DNA from 4 places in the Kosakonia sp. N21 genome. Region 1 is predicted to be linked to each of the others. Evidence: predicted binding sites of a transcription regulator. Region 1 holds the regulator's gene; each other region holds the start of a gene.
What was found. Region 1 encodes PurR, which represses purine synthesis genes. Its sites were predicted from a motif close to CANGCAAACGTTTGCNTG; they were not measured.
Positions count from the first base shown of each region.

Region 1 (3,299 bases):
ACCAGCGGCATAATGGTGGCGAAAATGCGGTTAACGCGGTGTGACGGGTAATAATCCGTGACCAGCGCCTGCCAGCTTACGGTTGCAGCACAGACCCCTACAGCCTGTACAAAACGCAGCACCAGTAACAGCGTGGCGTCCCGCACCCATAATGTTCCCAGACAGCCAACGGCGAAAATCCCCAGACCGGTTAACAAAATCGGTTTGCGTCCATAGCGATCCGATAACGGTCCCCACAGCAGTTGTGCAACGGCAAACCCGGCCAGAAACAGGCTCAATGTGGCGCTGACCACCGCGGAGGAGGTCTCTAAATCTTGCTGAATGGCGCTGAAAGCGGGCAGGTACATGTCGGTGGCTAAAAAGCCCAGCACGCTTAATCCCGCGAGCCAGACTAAAAATCCTTTGCCAGGTTGCATTGTGGTATCTCTTCTTTGTGCAGGTTATCAGGGTTGTCGAGTGTAAGGAGTGCATTCCTCCTTGTGAAACGCTAATATTTGCGCAGTGGTTTCAAATTTTTTGCAGGCAGATTATGTGGTCAGAATATTCGCTGGAAGTGGTAGATGCTGTCGCACGTAACGGCAGTTTTAGCGGTGCAGCTCAGGAGTTGCACCGTGTTCCTTCTGCCGTCAGCTATACCGTAAGGCAACTGGAAGAGTGGCTGGCGGTTCCGCTGTTTGAACGACGTCACCGCGATGTGGAGTTAACTCCCGCTGGCGTCTGGTTTTTGAAAGAAGGACGTTCTGTTATCAAAAAAATGCAGGTCACCCGCCAACAGTGCCAGCAGATTGCCAATGGCTGGCGCGGGCAACTGGCGATTGCGGTGGACAACATTGTCAGGCCCGAACGCACGCGGCAGTTGATCGTCGATTTTTATCGTCACTTTAGCGATGTGGAGCTACAGGTTTACCAGGAAGTGTTTAACGGCGTCTGGGATGCGCTGGCCGACGGGCGTGTTGAACTGGCTATTGGCGCAACGCAAGCCATTCCTGTCGGCGGGCGCTATGCTTTTCGCGATATGGGTATGCTGAGCTGGAAATGTGTGGTTTCTCGCCGACACCCGCTGGCGGCGCTACCTGGCCCGTTAAGCGATGAGACGTTACGTAACTGGCCTTCGCTGATACAGGAAGATACGTCGCGCTCGTTACCGAAGCGTATTACCTGGCTACTGGATAATCAGAAACGGGTGATGGTGCCGGACTGGAAATCATCCGAAGCCTGTCTGTCAGCAGGGTTATGCGTGGGAATGGTCCCGGCGCATTTTGCCAGACCCTGGCTCGATCGTGGGGAGTGGGTGGCGCTGGAACTGGAAAATCCCTTCCCGGATGCCGCTTGTTGCCTGACGTGGCAGCAGAACGAGGCATCACCTGCACTGAACTGGCTTCTTGAGTACCTGGGGGACAGTGAAACGCTGAATCGGGAATGGCTGCGGGAGCCGGAATAAGGGCTCCCGCAAAAGGGGATTAACGGCGGTAATCGCGGAACGGACCATCGGCGACCGAGCGGCGCTCGATCAGGCGCGGATGCACTTCGATGGATTGCGACTCTTCGCGCTTATTCACAATACGGTCAAGCAGCATGGTAAATGCGGTTTCACCCAGCGAATCTTTCGGCTGGTGTATTGTGGTCAGTGATGGCGTGAAGAAGCGGGAGTTACGCACGTTGTCATAACCGATCACCGAAATATCCTGCGGGACGCGCAATCCCATTTCGTCCGCAGCGCACAGCGCACCCATGGCCATAATATCGCCGCCGCAGAAGACGGCCGTCGGGCGATGCGTCTGCGCAAGGATCTGCTGCATGGCGCGATAACCGGATTCGGGTTCAAAGTCGCCCTGAACGATCCAGTTTTCCGGTACGGAAATGGTGGCTTCTTCCATTGCTTTCATAAAACCGGCAAGACGACCCGCACCGGTGTTGCGCTCAAGCGGACCCGGGATCACACCGATATCGCGGTGACCGCGTTCGATCAGATAACGCCCGGCCATATAACCGCCTTCAAAGGCGTTATCAATCACCGTATCGGTAAAGTCGGCTTTGGCTTCGCCCCAGTCCATAACGACCATCGGGATATGGCGATACTCTTCCAGCATGCTCAGTAAGGATTCCGGATACTCGGAACACATGACCAGCAGGCCATCTACGCGCTTTTGCGCCATCATCGACAAATAAGCGCGCTGTTTTTCCAGGTTATTCCAGGCATTACCGAGGATCAGGGTATAGCCTTTCTGGAAGCATTTCTTCTCAACAGCCTCAATGATTTCGGCAAAATAGGCTGCTTCGCTGCTGGTGGCCAGCAGGCCAATCGATTTGGTGTGATTCACCTTCAGGCTGCGCGCCACGGCGCTCGGTGAATAATGCAGCTCTTTGATCGCCGCCCACACGGCATTGCGCGTCTCTTCGGCGACAAAACGTGTCTTGTTAATTACATGTGATACGGTTGTGGTGGAAACGTTTGCTCGCTTCGCTACGTCTTTGATCGTTGCCATCAGATGTCACTCCAGACCATATCTCAAGCTCCTGATAATACATAAGGTAAACGTTTGCCTTCAATCACCCTGTACCCATGATCGGGGGTGCGGTACGCCGGGAAAAAGACACTGGACGTCAGGAGGGGAGTCAATGGCCGGTACGCTAATAAATTTAGCGTCGAATTTTGTCTGATCTTGAGCAAAAGGGGAAGTGATAAAACGTCTGACGTGCTAATTCCTGCAAGATTTTTACGTTTATTTGTGCAAAAATGCGCTATCTCACTTTTTGTGTGGAAATTAAAACGGAGAAAATTGATGAGCACCGACCTGAAGTATTCACTGTTCACTACCGTCATCGTGCTGAGCCTGATCGTTTTCGGCGCCCTGACCGCTGCACTGCATTGATCCCGCGCGAGGGGGAACCGGTTTCTCCCTCCGTTTTCGTTTCCCCGCATTGTTATCAATTCTGCAATACTCTTTTGTCATTCCGCTAACGGCAGTTTTTTGTGATTGATGTCATACTTTTGACTTCTGCGACAGTGTCCCGAAGCGACACGGCTTTTCCGGAGTCAGTTTATGAAAATGAATTTCCCTTTGCTCGCCCTGGCGATTGGCGCCTTTGGCATCGGTACGACCGAGTTCTCCCCAATGGGATTACTGCCGGTGATTGCCCGCGGCGTTGACGTTTCTATCCCGGCGGCGGGGATGCTGATTAGCGCCTACGCTGTCGGCGTAATGGTCGGTGCACCGTTAATGACGTTGCTGCTTTCTCATCGTGGCAGACGCAACGCGCTGATTTTTTTGATGGCGATTTTTACGCTGGGTAACGTG
Region 1 covers NZ_JBOBHR010000005.1:221,077-224,375, reverse strand. Annotated here, with positions in the region: gene punC (purine nucleoside transporter PunC) at 1-416, opposite strand, end outside; partial or broken gene punR (DNA-binding transcriptional activator PunR) at 530-1,464, shown strand; gene purR (HTH-type transcriptional repressor PurR) at 1,461-2,486, opposite strand; gene cydH (cytochrome bd-I oxidase subunit CydH) at 2,784-2,873, shown strand; gene ACQ3G7_RS14135 (MFS transporter) at 3,045-3,299, shown strand, end outside.

Region 2 (3,299 bases), on a different contig from region 1:
CTGTCCACTGCCCGGCCTGTAAGTGAAACGGGCCGCCGCCCACCATATCCGTTACCGGGGGAAAACTATCTTTCGGGCTAAATTCAACGGTGGTGCCCACGGCATCCCCGGCCGCCAGGCCGAGAAGCGCGCCCTGGTAGCGCGCAAGTAACTCAGGCATCATATGCTCCTCAGGCACTCAGTCAGGAGAAATCCGCCCACAGGCGTAGTTTTCCGCAATGCAGGCAGCGGAAGAGGTAACCCTGGCAGTCACCGCCATCGAGAAGGTATTCAGGCAGTTTCTCGTAGTCCATGCCAAACGCATTGCAGTCGGCTTTCAGGTCGGCAAACTGGTCGAGTTTATCGGCAATTTCTTTCCAGCCGACGTAACCCACAAAAGCGCAGAAGTCGTTGCAGTGCGCCAGCCAGTACTCCTGTTGCCAGCCGCAGTAACCCGGCGTGCGTTCCGTCAGTTCAACGAGACGCTCTTCCGGCCAGGGATTTTTGAAACCGGTGAATTCGCCGTCGTTGTCGTACTCCGCTTCAACGCCATCAACACTGGATTCGTCCTGAAAACTGCCGCCAAACTTTTGTGCGGCTGCGCCATCCGCAATGCACCACGGGCAAAGGTAATCGATCTCTTCGGTGGTGTAGAACGGATTGGTGTAATAAATCCCGGTCGGCTGCTGACAGCAGGCGCAGGTGACCGTTTTGTCATCAGAAAACACCCCGGTGTCCAGGGGATGTGGGTGGTATTTAAAGACCGGATGCGGTCGGGTTGCCTGTGCCATAAAAACGTCCTGTTTAGTGGTTTGGGTTAACGCGTAACATGCCACCCGCGTGCGCGCCACAGCTCTGGCAACTGCGCTAAGTCAGTGAACGTAGTCACTTTCGGGTGATCGATGGGTTGGTTATGCGGATCGGCACAGAAGTAAAATACTTCCATACCCGCCGCAATACCTGATTGTGCTCCGGCAGTGGAGTCGTCCACCAGAATACAGTTTACCGGATTAACATTCAGCGCTTTTGCCGCATGGTACATTAACGCCGGATCGGGCTTCCAGCGCTGGATGTCATAACCGCTGAACAGCGTGTCCGGAAAGTGATGTAGCAGGCCCAGTTTGCCTAACGAGTGCTGCATTTTGCTGACCGGGCCATTGGAGACCACGCACATCGGCACGCTAACCGCATCCAGCAGCGCGCCCGCTCCGGCAATCACTTCCAGTTCGGCGTCAAACAGACGCGCGACCTCATCACGATACACCGGTTCCAGCGCGGTTTTCGCCAGCGCCACGCCATATTCAGCGCTGATGACATCAATAATTTCGTACAGCTTCATGCCTTTAAAGCGCTTAAAGACCTCTTCCAACGCCAGCGTGATGCCAAATTCTTTAAACATATGCACATAAGCGCGCGAGCAAATTACTTCACTGTCGACCAGGGTGCCGTCACAGTCGAAAAATACCGCTTCAATGTGGGACATGCCGTTTCCTGTTTTATTGCAAGTTTAACGTTTACTTAACGCAGATAGCGGGACGCAATCGTTGCCGTATAAGCAAATTCAATGAAAAAAAGTGTGTGATAACCGTCAACATTGTCTCATTTTGGTATAGGATAGCGACGAATTTTCCCTCCTATTCCGGAAATTGATAATGAGCCAACAACACACTACCCAGGCATCGGGCCAGGGGTTGCTTGACCGCGTGTTTAAACTGCGCGAACACGGCACATCGGCACGCACCGAAGTGATCGCCGGTTTCACAACGTTTTTGACGATGGTGTATATCGTCTTTGTTAACCCGCAGATTTTGGGCGTCGCCGGGATGGACACCAGCGCAGTATTCGTTACCACCTGTCTGATTGCTGCATTTGGTAGCATCCTGATGGGGCTGGTTGCCAACCTGCCGGTTGCTCTGGCACCGGCAATGGGCCTGAACGCCTTCTTCGCGTTTGTGGTGGTTGGCGCCATGGGATTGTCCTGGCAAATCGGTATGGGTGCTATTTTCTGGGGTGCGGTTGGTCTGTTGCTGCTGACCATTTTCCGCGTCCGTTACTGGATGATTGCCAATATTCCGGTGAGCCTGCGTGTGGGGATCACCAGCGGCATCGGTTTGTTTATTGGCATGATGGGCCTGAAAAACGCCGGCGTCATCGTCGCGAACAAAGAAACGCTGGTGAGCATCGGCAACCTGACTTCCCACAGCGTTCTGCTGGGTGTCCTCGGTTTCTTCATCATTGCGATTCTGGCATCCCGTAACATTCACGCCGCAGTACTGGTTTCTATTGTGGTGACCACACTGCTGGGCTGGTTGCTGGGTGATGTGCAGTATCACGGTATTGTTTCCGCACCGCCGAGCGTGGCCACCGTAGTCGGTAACGTGGATTTGGCCGGTTCGTTTAATATTGGTCTGGCTGGCGTGATCTTCTCGTTTATGCTGGTGAACCTGTTCGACTCCTCCGGTACGCTGATTGGCGTTACCGACAAAGCCGGGCTGGTGGATGAAAACGGTAAGTTTCCGCGCATGAAACAGGCGCTGTACGTTGACAGTATCTCGTCCGTTACCGGGGCCTTTATCGGAACGTCTTCTGTTACGGCGTATATTGAGTCTTCTTCCGGCGTGTCCGTCGGTGGTCGCACCGGTCTGACGGCCGTTGTGGTGGGCTTGTTGTTCCTGCTGGTTATCTTCCTGTCGCCGCTGGCGGGAATGGTACCTGGCTACGCTGCTGCGGGTGCGCTGATCTACGTAGGTGTGCTGATGACATCCAGCCTTGCGCGTGTGAAGTGGGAAGACCTGACAGAAGCTGTGCCAGCGTTTATCACTGCGGTGATGATGCCGTTCAGCTTCTCCATTACCGAAGGTATCGCGCTGGGCTTTATCTCTTACTGCGTGATGAAAATCGGGACGGGGCGCCTGCGCGATCTCAGCCCGTGCGTCATTGTGGTCGCACTGCTGTTCTTGCTGAAAATCGTCTTTATCGACGCGCATTAATCTGCATTTCCCTCTCCCGGTAAGGGAGAGGGAAAACCGGTTACCGCTTAACGCGCTGGATGTACTCTCCAAAAGCGGTAAGCTGCCCGCTCAGGTGATCACGCGTGCTTTGATCAACCACTTCTCCCGTCTGCTGATCCACTTTGCTCTGAATTACCCCGCCCATAAACTCAGGCTTATTCATCACCATTGCATCGAGAAAGACGAGGATCTGGCGCAGATGATACTGGCAGCGTGCGCCGCCGATTGCGCCCATTGAACTGGTTTGAATCAATACAGGTTTCCCGGCGAGCGGCTGTTCCGGCAAGCGGGACAACCAGTCGATGGCGT
Region 2 covers NZ_JBOBHR010000010.1:41,272-44,570, forward strand. Annotated here, with positions in the region: gene ACQ3G7_RS20605 (ADP-ribosylglycohydrolase family protein) at 1-160, opposite strand, end outside; gene cbrC (PF03691 family colicin E2 tolerance protein CbrC) at 183-770, opposite strand; gene yieH (6-phosphogluconate phosphatase) at 797-1,462, opposite strand; gene ACQ3G7_RS20620 (NCS2 family permease) at 1,632-2,969, shown strand; gene ACQ3G7_RS20625 (NADPH-dependent FMN reductase) at 3,010-3,299, opposite strand, start outside.
Region 2: a site for PurR is predicted at 1,514-1,531, ahead of ACQ3G7_RS20620 (NCS2 family permease). Genes of this name have one in related genera too.

Region 3 (3,299 bases), on a different contig from region 1:
GCGCAGCAAAACAGGAAGAGGAGTACCAGGATGCGCATGAACGGGCGCACGCCCGGGATATTGAGCGTCGTTTCAACGGTGGAGAAGTCACCAACGGACAGATTCTGCTGTTCGGCCTGACCGGAGGTTTGATCCCGTGCCCGGCGGCCATCACCATTCTGCTTATCTGTATTCAGCTTAAAGCGCTGACGTTAGGCGCCACGATGGTGGTCTGTTTCAGTATTGGCCTGGCATTGACGCTGGTCGCCGTCGGCGTGGGCGCGGCAGTCAGCGTACAGCAGGCGGCAAAACGCTGGTCCGGCTTTAATACGCTGGCGCGTAAAGCCCCCTACTTTTCCAGTGCATTGATCGCAGCCGTAGGGATTTATATGGGCATCCACGGTTACGCCGGGCTGCAATAAGACGTAAAAAAGCCCCTTTCGGGGCTTTCGTTTGACTCAACTGAAACTTATGCGTAAACCGGGAAGCGAGCGCAGATATCCAGCACTTTCTGTTTGGTGCGTTCAATCACCGCTTCGTCATTGATGCTATCCAGCACGTCGCACATCCAGCCAGCCAGCTCTTTCACTTCCGCTTCTTTGAAGCCGCGACGGGTTACCGCCGGGCTACCGATACGGATACCGGAGGTGACAAACGGGCTTTTAGGATCGTTCGGTACGCTGTTTTTGTTAACGGTGATGTTAGCGCGGCCCAGCGCGGCATCCGCTTCTTTACCGGTCAGGTTTTTATCCACCAGATCCAGCAGGAACAGGTGATTATCCGTACCGCCGGACACCACTTTGTAACCCCGGCTCAGGAACACTTCCACCATCGCTTTGGCGTTTTTCGCGACCTGCTGCTGGTAGGTTTTGAACTCCGGCTCCATCGCTTCTTTCAGCGCCACCGCTTTACCGGCAATCACGTGCATCAGCGGGCCGCCCTGGCCGCCAGGGAACACAGCAGAGTTCAGTTTTTTGTACAGCTCTTCGCTGCCGCCTTTCGCCAGGATCAAACCACCGCGCGGGCCAGCCAGCGTTTTGTGGGTCGTGGTGGTCACCACGTGCGCATGCGGAACCGGGTTCGGGTAAACGCCTGCGGCAACCAGACCAGCGACGTGCGCCATATCCACAAACAGGTATGCACCGATGCTGTCAGCGATTTCACGCATTTTTGCCCAGTCAACCACGCCGGAATAAGCCGAGAAACCACCGATGATCATTTTCGGTTTGTGTTTCTGCGCCTGCGCGTTCAGGTCGTTGTAATCAATATGACCGGTTTCATCGATGCCGTAAGGCACGATGTTATACAGTTTACCGGAGAAGTTAACCGGGGAACCGTGAGTCAGGTGACCACCGTGCGCCAGGTTCATACCCAGTACGGTATCGCCCGGCTCCAGCAGAGAGGTGTACACCGCGAAGTTCGCCTGTGAACCTGAATGCGGCTGGACGTTGGCATAATCAGCGCCGAACAGCTCTTTTGCACGGTCGATCGCCAGTTGCTCAACGATGTCGACATATTCACAACCGCCGTAGTAGCGTTTACCCGGGTAACCTTCGGCGTATTTGTTCGTCAGCTGAGAACCCTGAGCCTGCATTACACGCGGGCTGGTGTAGTTTTCGGAGGCGATCAGTTCAATGTGTTCTTCCTGACGTACTTTTTCCTGCTCCATAGCCTGCCACAGTTCGGCATCATAATCGGCAATGTTCATTTCACGCTTTAACATCCGCATCTCCTGACTCAGCTAACAAAAACAACTCTAAATGAGGGCCCAATTTGGGGAACGGCTCACAGTATAACTGATTAATATCCTGATAACAGGTCTTGACAAAGGTTTTTACGCAAACGATTGGCTCCGCGCCAGGCAAGGGTTTGAGCGATAACGGACTTCACCATTTAAGCGGATTTCTTTTCAGGTTTGTGATGCAACTTATTCACGATGCAAATCCCTTTACATGGCCCGCTCTTTACAAGGCTGTGCGCTGCGCTATAAGATGCATTTAAAATACAACTTTAAATAGTCATCGCTAAAGGAAGCCATAATGCTCGACGCTCAAACCATCGCTACGGTCAAAGCCACCCTTCCCCTGCTGGCCGCCACCGGACCTAAACTCACCGCACATTTTTACGACCGGATGTTCAGCCACAACCCGGAACTGAAAGAGATCTTTAATATGAGTAATCAGCGCAATGGCGACCAGCGTGAAGCGCTGTTCAACGCGATTGCCGCTTATGCCAGCAATATCGATAACCTCGCGGCATTGCTGCCCGCTGTCGAAAAGATCGCGCAGAAACACACCAGTTTTCAGATCCAGCCGGAGCAGTACAACATTGTCGGCGAGCACCTGCTGGCAACGCTGGATGAAATGTTCAGCCCGGGACAAGAGGTACTGGATGCCTGGGGTAAAGCCTATGGTGTACTGGCTGGGGTGTTTATTCATCGCGAAGCGCAGATTTACCATGAGCACGCGGAAAAACAGGGCGGTTGGCAAGGAACACGCGCGTTCCGCTTGCTGGAGAAAACCCCGCAGAGCGCATTAATCACCAGTTTTGAATTCGCACCGGTAGACGATCAGCCGGTCGCGGCTTACCAGCCGGGGCAATATCTTGGCATCTGGCTGAAGCCGGAAGGTTTTGCTCATCAGGAAATCCGTCAGTACTCACTGACCCGCCAGCCGAACGGGAAGAGCTACCGCATTGCCGTGAAACGCGAAAGCGGCGGGCAGGTTTCAGAGTGGCTGCATGATAAAGCCCAACCGGGTGATGTGGTGCACCTGGCCGCGCCAGCGGGGGATTTCTTTATGGATGTGTCTGCTGAGACCCCGGTCACGTTGATCTCCGCAGGTGTAGGGCAAACCCCGATGCTGGCAATGCTGAACAGTCTTGCCGCCTCTCAACACAGCGCACAGGTAAACTGGTTCCATGCCGCCGACAATGGCCTGGTTCACGCTTTCGCCGATGAAGTCAGCAAACTGGGATCATCACTGGATCGCTTCTGTCAGCATGTCTGGTATCGCCAACCGGAAGCGGCAGATCGGAGTGCGGGTCGTTTTAACAGCGAAGGTTTAATGGATTTAACGCAACTGGAAGGGAAATTCAGCGACCCGATGATGCAGTTTTACCTCTGCGGACCGGTTGGATTTATGCAGTTTGCCGCTCAGCAACTGTTGACGCTCGGCGTTGACAAAACGAATATCCACTACGAATGCTTTGGGCCGCATAAGGTGCTGTAAGCGGGCATTCCCTCACCCGGCAGGGTGAGGGAGCAACATCAGATTGCCGCGTCGTCTTCTTCGCCGGTACGGATACGCACCACGCGCGCA
Region 3 covers NZ_JBOBHR010000001.1:37,660-40,958, reverse strand. Annotated here, with positions in the region: gene ACQ3G7_RS00185 (nickel/cobalt efflux protein RcnA) at 1-401, shown strand, start outside; gene glyA (serine hydroxymethyltransferase) at 449-1,702, opposite strand; gene hmpA (NO-inducible flavohemoprotein) at 2,016-3,209, shown strand; gene glnB (nitrogen regulatory protein P-II) at 3,248-3,299, opposite strand, start outside.
Region 3: a site for PurR is predicted at 1,815-1,832, ahead of glyA (serine hydroxymethyltransferase). Genes of this name have one in related genera too.

Region 4 (3,299 bases), on a different contig from region 1:
TGTCGTGCACTGCATGCGCGTCTGCATTCCGCCGGGCATGTGATGGGTTATGCCGGAGAGCAGTATGGCTGGCGGCCGGTAAAAGCGCACCATTGGCCGGGGGAAGGGCGCATCACCTTCGCTGCCGGGGAGAATGCCCGCGAACCGGAGATCCCAATGCTGGATGCACTCATTGCGGGTTGGCAGTCTGCGGCATTGCCCCGTCATATTGCCTTTGAGGATGGGCGTCGCAAGGTGCGCTTTGGCGATCTCCCGGCCTATGGTTGCGGCGGTACGCATGTCTCTTCGCTGGCTGAACTGGGTTCGGTAGTGATCGGTAGCGTCAAAATGAAAAAAGGTCAGCTTATCGTCAGTTACACGGTGCAATAAGCCATAACGTCTGAGTCTGCTTCGTCGTATCATGCCTTTTACTGATATTTCTGGCTGTATATCATTAATTTCTAATTATCGGCGTTTTCGGCTGGTGGCTCCGTCGCGGGCTGGTTAATCTGGAAACGATTCTCACGCATTTTTTTAACAAAAGAGTACAACTATGCATGATGCACCAATCCGCGTAGCCATCGCGGGCGCTGGCGGGCGTATGGGCCGTCAGCTGATTCAGGCGGCACTGGGAATGGAAGGCGTGGAGCTTGGCGCTGCGCTGGAGCGCGAGGGATCGTCCCTGTTAGGCAGCGACGCTGGCGAACTGGCCGGTGTGGCGAAAACAGGCGTAGCCGTGCAGAGCAGCCTTGAGGCGGTAAAAGATCATTTTGATGTGTTTATCGACTTTACTCGCCCGGAAGGAACGCTGAACCATCTGGCTTTCTGCCGTCAGCATGGCAAAGGTATGGTCATTGGCACCACCGGGTTTGATGATGCAGGCAAACAGGCGATTGCTGATGCCGCGCAGGAGATAGGGATTGTTTTTGCCGCGAATTTCAGCGTAGGCGTAAACGTCATGCTGAAGCTGCTGGAGAAAGCGGCAAAAGTGATGGGCGACTACACCGATATCGAAATCGTTGAAGCGCATCATCGATATAAAGTCGATGCTCCGTCGGGTACCGCGCTGGCAATGGGCGAAGCGATTGCCCAGGCACTGAATAAAGATTTAAAAGAGTGCGCCGTGTATGCGCGTGAAGGCCACACGGGTGAGCGCGTTCCGGGCACAATTGGTTTTGCGACCGTACGTGCAGGGGACATCGTCGGCGAACATACAGCGATGTTCGCCGATATTGGCGAACGTGTTGAGATTACGCATAAAGCGTCAAGCCGCATGACCTTCGCTAACGGCGCAGTTCGCTCCGCTTCGTGGCTGAAAGGAAAAAATAAGGGCCTTTTTGATATGCGGGATGTGCTTGATCTCAATAATTTGTAAGTTTATTACCCATCGTGATGTGGTTGTTGCAGTCGTAGTGAGTTGATTGCAAAGGGCAATATTTTATTGCCCTTTTATTTTCTCTCTTTCAAGGTGATTTTATCCAGAATCATCTAAAATTATCACTCTTCCTCATATTTTCTGTTTCAGAATTGTAAATTTTGACCATCTGGTCCACTTTTTATCTTATGGTGCAACCCGTAAGCAATTTTCTAACCGCGCAAGCGTTTTCCTGGGCAGTTTATTTGATCTTTTTATCTGTTAAACCCAGCAAACAAAGGCAGTGGCGTAAAAGAACAAGAAAAATATGCGAGATAAGTTGACTTTTAACCGACATCTCTCCAGAATGCCGCCGTTTGCCAAAAATCCACGGCCAGCAAATTTGCATTGATTCATCATCTGTATTTGAATTAATATGCAAATAAAGTGAGTGAATATTCTCTGGAGGATGTTTTGATTAAGTCAGCGCTATTGGTTCTGGAAGACGGAACCCAGTTTCACGGTCGGGCCATAGGGGCAACGGGCACGGCGGTTGGGGAAGTCGTTTTCAATACTTCAATGACCGGTTATCAAGAAATCCTCACTGATCCTTCCTATTCCCGCCAAATCGTCACTCTTACTTATCCCCATATCGGCAATGTCGGCACCAATTCCGCTGACGAAGAATCCTCTCAGGTACATGCGCAAGGCCTCGTCATTCGTGACCTGCCGCTGATTGCCAGTAACTTCCGCAATACCGAAGATCTCTCTTCTTACCTGAAGCGCCATAACATCGTGGCGATTGCTGATATCGATACCCGTAAGCTGACCCGTTTGCTGCGCGAAAAAGGTGCGCAAAACGGCTGCATTATCGCAGGCGACAATGTCGATGCCGCTGTGGCGCTGGAGAAAGCGAAAGCCTTCCCGGGCCTGAACGGTATGGATCTGGCGAAAGAAGTGACCACCGCAGAAACCTACAGCTGGACACAGGGCAGCTGGACACTGGCGGGCGACCTGCCGCAGGCAAAGAAAGAGAGTGAGCTGCCGTTCCATGTTGTGGCTTACGACTACGGCGCGAAACGCAACATTCTGCGCATGCTGGTGGACAGAGGCTGCCGCCTGACGGTGGTACCGGCGAAAACGCCTGCCGCAGATGTCCTGAAACTCAATCCGGATGGTGTTTTCCTGTCTAACGGTCCTGGCGACCCGGCACCGTGTGACTACGCTATCGACGCGATTAAAACGTTCCTTGAAACGGAGATTCCGGTGTTCGGCATCTGTCTCGGCCATCAGTTGCTGGCGCTGGCGAGCGGTGCGAAAACCGTGAAAATGAAATTTGGTCACCACGGCGGTAACCATCCGGTAAAAGATATCGATAACAACACGGTGATGATTACCGCGCAGAACCACGGTTTTGCCGTCGATGAAGCCTCCATGCCTGCTAACCTGCGCGTCACGCATAAGTCGCTGTTCGATGGCACGCTGCAGGGGATTCATCGCACCGACAAACCGGCATTCAGTTTCCAGGGGCATCCGGAAGCAAGCCCGGGGCCGCACGATGCCGCGCCGCTGTTCGACCATTTTATCGAGTTAATTGAGCAATACCGCAACACCGCCAAATAATCAGGAGAACAAGAGCCATGCCAAAACGTACAGACATAAAAAGCATCCTGATCCTTGGCGCAGGTCCGATTGTTATCGGCCAGGCGTGTGAGTTCGACTACTCAGGCGCACAGGCCTGTAAAGCCCTGCGTGAAGAGGGCTACCGCGTTATCCTGGTGAACTCCAACCCGGCGACCATTATGACGGACCCGGAGATGGCGGACGCCACCTATATTGAGCCTATCCACTGGGAAGTGGTGCGCAAAATCATTGAAAAAGAGCGTCCGGACGCCGTACTGCCGACCATGGGCGGCCAGACTGCGCTGAACTGCGCGTTAGAGCTGGAGCGCCAGGGTGTACTGGA
Region 4 covers NZ_JBOBHR010000003.1:490,099-493,397, forward strand. Annotated here, with positions in the region: gene ACQ3G7_RS09510 (alanyl-tRNA editing protein) at 1-369, shown strand, start outside; gene dapB (4-hydroxy-tetrahydrodipicolinate reductase) at 533-1,354, shown strand; gene carA (glutamine-hydrolyzing carbamoyl-phosphate synthase small subunit) at 1,808-2,956, shown strand; gene carB (carbamoyl-phosphate synthase large subunit) at 2,974-3,299, shown strand, end outside.
Region 4: a site for PurR is predicted at 1,572-1,589, ahead of carA (glutamine-hydrolyzing carbamoyl-phosphate synthase small subunit). Genes of this name have one in related genera too.